DNA from 2 places in the Serratia sp. Res13-Sevr-LER1-36-b genome. Region 1 is predicted to be linked to the other one. Evidence: predicted binding sites of a transcription regulator. Region 1 holds the regulator's gene; the other holds the start of a gene.
What was found. Region 1 encodes PhoB, which activates phosphate uptake and scavenging genes when phosphate is short. Its sites were predicted from a motif close to CTGTCATAAAACTGNCNNAT; they were not measured.
Positions count from the first base shown of each region.

Region 2: pstS (phosphate ABC transporter substrate-binding protein PstS) is a predicted target of PhoB. The motif match lies at 1,855-1,874, and genes of this name have one in related genera.

Region 1 covers NZ_JADACK010000038.1:282,255-286,468, reverse strand. The annotation lists gene sbcC (exonuclease subunit SbcC) at 1-331, opposite strand, end outside; gene sbcD (exonuclease subunit SbcD) at 328-1,557, opposite strand; gene phoB (phosphate response regulator transcription factor PhoB) at 1,760-2,449, shown strand; gene phoR (phosphate regulon sensor histidine kinase PhoR) at 2,474-3,790, shown strand; gene IMQ33_RS23440 (PstS family phosphate ABC transporter substrate-binding protein) at 3,803-4,214, shown strand, end outside.
Region 2 covers NZ_JADACK010000011.1:181,754-185,967, forward strand. The annotation lists gene pstC (phosphate ABC transporter permease PstC) at 1-646, opposite strand, end outside; gene pstS (phosphate ABC transporter substrate-binding protein PstS) at 737-1,777, opposite strand; gene IMQ33_RS07800 (GNAT family N-acetyltransferase) at 2,105-3,184, opposite strand; gene IMQ33_RS07805 (hypothetical protein) at 3,186-4,214, opposite strand, start outside.

The DNA of each region.
Region 1 (4,214 bases):
GAGCCTGCAGGTTGCCGTCCGGATCGTTTTTCGCACGGCGTTGGCTCCAGAAGGCGCGATAGCCGACGCCTTTGACCTCAAACTCCACTTCTGCCAGCGATTCGGCGGTGTGGCGGGTCATCAATTCGTTTTGGCTGGCGCTGACTTCCAGCCGCGGCGTCTGGTGATAAAGTGCCAGGCAGATGGCATCCAGCAGGGTGGTTTTACCTGCTCCTGTGGGGCCGGTGATGGCAAACAGGCCGTTGCTGGCGAAGGGTTCCGCCGTGAAGTCGATTTTCCACTCGCCCTGTAGCGAGTTGAGGTTTTTCAGCCTTAGGCTCAGGATCTTCATGCCGATGGCTCCTCATGCTGATGCAAGGTTTCTACCACCTGCTGGAACATCTGCCGCATCTGCTGTTGGCGCGGTTCGGCCATCTCGGCTTCCAACGCCAAGCGGCGCTCGAAGACTTCGCCGACGCTTAACTCATTCAAGGTTTCTTTATCCTGCTGGGCAATGGTCTGGCTACGTTGCTCTTTACTGCGCCGCAGCAACACCACTTCAACCGGTAAATCTTCCGCCAGCTGTTGGATGCGGCGCTGAATATCGCTGAGGTAATCCTGAGTGGCTACTTCGATATCCAACCAAACCGGGAATTCGCCCTGATAATCGGCAAACTGCTGCAATTGAGCCTCTATTTGCTGCAAATCACCTTTGATCAGCTGCATGGGCTGGAAGGTGGGGATCTCCAATGGTGTGATCCGTTGCAGCGCACCGTCGGCAAAATCGACCAGAAACACGCTTTTGGCTTTGCCTAACTCGTCAAAACTCAATGGGATTGGTGAGCCGCTGTAGCGGATATGCTCCGATTTGGCGACGTTCTGCGCGCGATGGATATGCCCCAACGCAATGTAATCGGCAGGGGGGAACGCCTGGGCCGGAAAGGCGTCTAGCGTACCGATATAGATATCCCGTACCGAATCCGAGGTGGTGACGCCCACGGTGGTTAAATGGCCTGTGGCGACGATCGGCAGTGGCAAACCCAACGCATCGCGGCGCGTACAGGCCGCCTGATACAGGTTTTGGTAGTGTTCGGCGATGGCCTCTTGCAGAGCTTGCTGCTTTTGGTTGCCAGACTCACCGGCGCGGCTGGTGAGCAGATCCCGTGGGCGCAGGAACGGAATGGCGCAAAGTACCGCACCTGGTTGGCCATCAAGCTGATTGAGCACCACGATTTGCTGCTCAAGCTCGCTTTGCGCGTTGGCAATCACGGTGGTATTCAGGCAGGAAAGCAGCTCACGTGATTCGTTCAGCGTGGCCACGGAGTCGTGGTTGCCGCCCAGCACCACCAGTTGGCAGCCGGTACGTTGCAGCTCCACCACAAAGCGGTTGTACAGTTCACGGGCGTAGCTGGGTGGGGAGCCGGTATCGAATAAATCGCCTGCGACGATCAGCGCATCCACCCGCTGCTGTTCCACCTGTTCGATCAGCCAACGTAAGAAGGCCTGATGCTCGGCGGCGCGGCTTTTGGTGAAAAAGTACTGGCCCAAATGCCAGTCGGAGGTATGGATCAGGCGCATAGGTCTTCCATCGCTAACAGGAGGATAAGGGCGTAAACGGGCCTTATCGTAACTCAAGCATGATGATATTTCTTTAACGTCAGGAATAATCGCTATGCTTACTGCGATCGACCGGGCTTTTTTTTCATAAAAGTGTCACAAAACTGACGCATAATGGCGACCGCAATCAACTGAGATCGCTAACACATTGGCAGGATTGACGATGGCAAGACGCATACTGGTGGTGGAAGACGAAGCGCCGATCCGTGAGATGGTGTGCTTTGTGTTGGAACAGAATGGTTACCAACCGTTGGAAGCCGAGGATTATGACAGTGCCGTCACGCGCCTGTCTGAGCCGTTCCCTGATTTGGTGTTACTGGACTGGATGTTACCGGGGGGGTCCGGCATTCAGTTTATCAAGCATATGAAGCGCGAGGCGATGACCCGGGATATCCCGGTGATGATGCTGACCGCGCGCGGTGAAGAAGAAGATCGGGTACGTGGCCTGGAGGTTGGTGCGGATGATTACATCACCAAACCGTTCTCGCCCAAGGAGCTGGTGGCACGTATCAAGGCGGTGATGCGCCGTATTTCACCAATGGCAGTAGAAGAAGTGATTGAAATGCAGGGGCTAAGCCTGGATCCTTCCTCGCACCGGGTGATGGCCAATGAGCAGGCGCTGGAGATGGGGCCGACCGAGTTCAAACTGCTGCACTTCTTTATGACTCATCCGGAGCGTGTTTATAGCCGCGAACAGTTGCTTAATCACGTCTGGGGCACTAACGTTTATGTGGAAGACCGCACCGTTGATGTGCATATCCGCCGGCTGCGTAAGGCGCTGGAGACCAGTGGTCATGACAAGATGGTTCAAACCGTTCGCGGCACCGGTTATCGGTTCTCAACGCGCTACTGATCGCACTGCGCTGGAGAGGTTACCGTGCTAGAACGTTTATCGTGGAAGAGGCTGGCGCTGGAGCTGGCCCTTTTTTGCCTGCCTGCCTTATTGCTGGGGCTGATTTTCGGTTATCTGCCCTGGCTGCTGTTGGTTTCGGTGCTGGCTGCGCTGGCCTGGAACTTCTATAACCAACTCAAACTTTCCCACTGGCTGTGGGTGGATCGCAGCATGACGCCGCCGCCGGGCCGCTGGAGCTGGGAGCCGCTGTTCTATGGCCTGTACCAGATGCAGCAGCGTAACCGCCGCCGCCGCCGTGAGCTGGCGCTGTTGATCAAACGCTTTCGCAGCGGGGCCGAATCCTTACCGGATGCGGTAGTGATGACCACCGTTGAGGGCAATATCTTCTGGTGCAACGGCCTGGCACAGCATCTGCTGGGCTTTCGCTGGCCGGAAGATAACGGCCAACACATTCTCAACCTGCTGCGCTATCCGGAATTCAGCCATTATCTGCAACAGCAAGAATTTACCCGGCCGCTGACGCTACAGCTGAATAACGAGCACTTTGTCGAATTCCGTATCATGCCCTATTCCGAAGGCCAGTTGCTGATGGTGGCACGTGATGTGACCCAGATGCGCCAACTGGAAGGAGCCAGACGCAACTTCTTCGCCAACGTCAGCCATGAGTTGCGTACGCCGTTAACGGTGTTGCAAGGCTACCTGGAGATGATGAGCGATGAAGAGCTGGATGGTTCGCTGCGTGGCAAAGCCTTAGGCACCATGCAAGAGCAGACCAAACGCATGGATGGGTTGGTAAAGCAGTTGCTCACGCTCTCCAGGATCGAGGCTGCACCAAACGTGGATATGAACGAGAAGGTGGATATTCCGTTAATGCTGCGGGTGTTGCAGCGTGAGGCGCAGTCGCTCAGCGGTGGTAATCACCAGATCAATTTCCGGGTGAATGAAAATCTGCAGGTGTTCGGTAACGAGGATCAACTGCGTAGTGCGGTTTCCAATCTGGTGTACAACGCCGTCAACCATACTCCGGTGGGCACCAATATCGAAGTGAGTTGGCAGCAGACGCCACAGGGGGCTCAGTTCCAGGTCAGTGATAACGGGCCGGGCATTGGTGCCGAACATATCCCGCGCCTGACCGAGCGTTTCTATCGCGTGGATAAAGCGCGTTCGCGCCAGACCGGCGGCAGTGGGCTCGGGTTGGCCATCGTGAAGCATGCGCTCAGCCACCATGATTCACGGCTGGAGATCCTCAGCGAGCCAGGCATTGGCACCCGTTTTATCTTTACCTTGCCTAACCGGTTGATTGTTCCCGCGGCTTTAGCAGAGAATGCGGTGAAAAATTAACAGGTAGCCGCCATGAATCGATTTACTCAAGCTTTGCTGCTTTGCCTACTGTTGTCGGTTGGCCGCGGGGCCGTGGCTGCTCCGGATGGCATGCTTTCCGGCAACCTGTCCAGCGTGGGCTCCGATACCCTTGCCAACCTGATGGCGCTATGGGGGCAGGATTTCAGCCGACACTATCCCAACGTGAACCTGCAACTGCAGGCTGCCGGTTCCTCGACGGCACCCACCGCATTGGCCGCAGGAGCGGCGCAGCTTGGGCCAATGAGCCGGCCAATGAAGGCGGCGGAAGTGTCGGCGTTTGAGCACCGCTATGGCTATGCGCCGCTGGCGGTGCCGGTCGCGGTTGATGCGCTGGTGGTGCTGGTGCATCAGGACAATCCGCTAGGTGGCTTGAACCTGCAACAGCTGGATCAAATCTTTTCCG
Region 2 (4,214 bases), on a different contig from region 1:
AGATCACCTCCCAGGTGGTGCAGCCGATACCATAGGCCGACTCTTTCATCATCACCGGGGTCTGTTCGAACACATCGCGCATCACCGCCGCAATGTAAGGAATAATCATAATGGCCAGGATCACCCCGGCAGCCAGAATACCGATACCAAATGCCGGGCCGGAAAACAGCTCGCCTACGATCGGGATACCGGACAGCACTTCCCCCACCGGGGTCTGGAAATATTTGGCGAACAGCGGGGCAAACACGAACAGGCCCCACATGCCGTAAACGATGCTTGGGATCGCCGCTAACAGTTCTATCGCAATCCCCAATGGGCGCTTGAGCCAGTTAGGGGCCAACTCGGTCAGGAACAGGGCAATACCAAAACTGACCGGCACAGCGATAATCAGCGCAATCACCGAGGTGACGACCGTACCGTAGATCGGCACCAGCGCACCAAACTGCTCGGCTGGCGCATCCCACTCTTTGGTCCACAGGAAGGCAAAACCGAACTTCTGCATGCTTGGCCAGGAGGCGATAATCAGCGAAACGATAATGCCGCCCAGCAACAATAAGGTAATCAGCGCAGCCAGTCTGACCAGCGCGCTGAAGATGATGTCACCGTTTTTACCCGGTGCTTTAATGGTCGGCTTGTACTCAGCCATAGATTACTCTTCTGTTTAAAGCTTGGAGGGCCCGGCACGCCAGGCCCCGACAGTCAGGTTGAGGCACGGTCTTCCGCACCCCCTGCGTTGTTAGAACAAGGCCTTACCGGAGCTGTCTTTGATGTTGGTTTTCCAGGCAGCACGGATTTGCTCAACCACTTCGGCAGGCAAGGCGGCGTAATCCAGTTCGCTAGCCTGTTTGGCACCGGTCTTGTAAGCCCAGTCAAAGAACTTCAGCACTTCTGCGCCCTGCTCAGGCTTCTTCTGCTCTTTGTGCACCAGGATGAAGGTGGTGGAGGTGATAGGCCAGACGTTGTCGCCTTTCTGGTTGGTCAGGTCCTGCGCGAAGGTTTTGCTCCAATCCACGCCTTTGGCTGCAGCGCTGAAGCTCTCTTCGGTTGGGCTAACAGCTTTGCCATCGGCAGACACTAATTTAGTGTAGGCCAGGTTGTTCTGCTTGGCGTAAGCATATTCAACATAGCCGATAGAGCCGGGCAGACGCTGAACGAACGCGGCGATGCCGTCATTGCCCTTGCCACCCAGGCCGGTTGGCCAGTTAACGGTTGAGCCTGCACCAATTTTCTCTTTCCACTGCGCGTTAGCCTTGGCCAGATAGCTGGTGAAGACGAAAGAAGTCCCGGAACCATCAGCACGACGCACCACGGCGATAGCCTGATCCGGCAGCTTGACGCCCGGGTTCAGTTTAACGATCGCCGGGTCATTCCATTTTTTGATGTTGCCCAGGTAGATATCACCCAGGGTTTGACCATCCAGAGTCAGCTCACCGGATTTGATGCCCGGAATATTCACCGCCAGTACCACGCCACCGATCACGGTAGGGAACTGGAACAGGCCGTCCGCAGCCAGTTTTTCATCGGACAGCGGGGCATCAGAAGCACCAAAGTCAACGGTGTTGGCGATGATTTGCTTCACACCACCAGAGGAACCAATCCCCTGATAGTTAACCTTGTTGCCGGTTTCTTTCTGATAAGAATCTGCCCACTTGGCATACACCGGAGCGGGGAATGTCGCACCTGCACCGGTCAGGCTAGCAGCAGCGAAGGCGGACACAGAGGCCAAAGAGAAAGTCGCTGCCACAATACTGGCGACGGTGGTACGCATCAGTTTCATAATCCCTCCTAATGGGATATTTCAAAAATCGACTGTGAGTCGTTTTCATCAGAGTAAGTATTGCTGCAGGAGGGAAAATAGGACAGTTTGGTGACAGTAAAATGTACGAAATATGACAGTTATATTACAGCGGAGAGTAATTGATATTAATTTGATTAAAATCAGTGAGATGATGTCATTTTCAGACATAAAACAATCTGCAAAAATCTGCCTGTTGCTGCACTATCTCTCTGAATATGAGCGGTTTTCGCTCTTTTTTACACGTTTGTCATATTGCCAATCGCTGGCGCACTATCCCCAAGTTGCAGGGCGATATCTGAGTAATATTCATAACTGATAGCGTTTCAATAACGGCTGATAGACCTTGCGGGAAAGCCAGGAAATCACCGCCCAGACGCTACGCTGATAAACGTTCAGGTGCCGGACATAAACCATGCTGTATTCAATCACCGGTTGGCAACCACGAACCCGCTTAAAATCCGGCGCACCGGAACTCAAATTGAGAAACAGCTTGTGCTCCATGGCGTAGCGTAATGCAAAGGCGATCAGACGACGATATAGCGCCAATGACGCGGGTAATTCTGTTCGATAGCCGACGATCGGCACCGTTACCGTCTGTTCCAGCTGAACAATTCCCAACACTCCCACCATTTGCTGCTGGTGGAACAAGCCGTACAGTTGCAACACACCTAGCTGCGAGGCCTGAGATAAATAACCGGCGGTGAACTGCACATTCTGGCGGCTGTATTTTTCCAGGTAGAGCTGGTTATAGAGGCGTTCGGCACACTGCATTCGTTCGGGATCATCAGCAGACAGCCGTTTGAACTCCCATCCTATCTGATGCAGCAGTTTGTCATCCCGGCGCGCGTTGATTTTTCCCCACCAGCGTAAAGGATCGTCCAGGCAATAAACCTGACGGCTGACGATAGGCAGCCAACCTTGCTGGAAGAGCCGTGCCAACATCTCAGGAGTCTGCTGCCCATTAAGTGAACGGATCATCAACGTATGCTGGGGATAGCGCTGCAATGCCTGTTGCCGCAACGCGTCGGTATCCAGGGATTGCCAGTAGCTGCTGGTCAAATTGGTGGAAAGGCACTGATTATTCAGCACCTGGAGCCGATCGACGTGTGCCAGCAATAAGGGCCACTTCAGCAACAGCGTCAACCCGTTGCACAGCGCCCGCAACGCGCCGTTATCGATTTTGATAATTTCATCCCGCGCGTAATCGACGATCAGCGCCAGCGGGGAAACCACATAGCAATTACCGGGTACGTAATCATTGACCGTCGCCGGTATCCAGAAGCCATCCTGTTGATACTCGGTCATCGACGTCTGGAGATTGGCAATCATGCCTGGCTGTTGTAGCAGGGTCACTTGCAGGCGCTGCCAATGATTAACCTGCTCCATGCTAACCGTCCCACTCAATATCAAAGGTGCTGGCATCGGTGAGGGACCGCCGATAGCGCAAGCTGCGGTATCCCATTTCCAACAATGCACACCACTGCGCTCCGGCACTTATCGGCCAACGGTGATCGTTGAGCAGATTAGGCGCTTGGCGAAAGTCCCGCCATAGCGTCGCCAACTGCTTATCGCGCCAAGCCTGCCAGGCAAAGAATAACAGTATGATCACGCCCACATGTCCCGCCTTGGGCGGCGCTGGCTGGTATTGCAATTGCCCATCGGCAGCGATGGACATCTGAGCCCCCAGCAAATGCAGGCCGCTGGTGGCCCTGGGATTACACTCAATAACAAAAATCACCCCGTCCTGTTCGATAAAATCGAACGCCACCTGGCCATGAAAGCCGGTTTTTTCCCCAAACTGGTGCACAAAGTCGTCCAGCCGCCGATCCTGATGGGGAACAAAGTAGCTGCCTGCAGCCTGATTGAAGCAATATTTGGGTTGATAAGCCTGATGCGCGATCAGCCTGCCGTGCTCAAAAACGGCATAGTTGCATAAGGCCACGCCGTCTATTTTCTGCTGCTGCACCCAGGGGATATGTTCGTTGAGCTGCCGATCGTTCAATGCACCCGGTTTTGGCGTGCGGATCACTTGGCGACCAAAGCGTGAATAAACCGGTTTCAAAATGGTCTGAGGATCGTCGTCAATTTGCGAGCAAGAGGTCAGCATTCGGGTTGCGGGGATCCGCACCTCACCCAATCCCGTTAACAGGCTCAGGCTTTGGTACTTATGATGCAGTTCAAATAGCAACTGCCGTTCAGGCATCAGCCACTCGGTAGGCCCGATATACGCAGCAAACGCCTGGGAGAGGTAGAAGACCTCTTCACAGGTGGGGATCAGCAGCCCAATAGCATGTTGGTCGAGATAGCCTTGTAGCTGCTGTTGATAACCGGCAAGATCCTGGCGCGGGGAGGGAAGCCGTAGATAACCTTCAATCCCTTGTAAAAAGCGGCCTAGTGGCCACTTCAGGCTATCCGC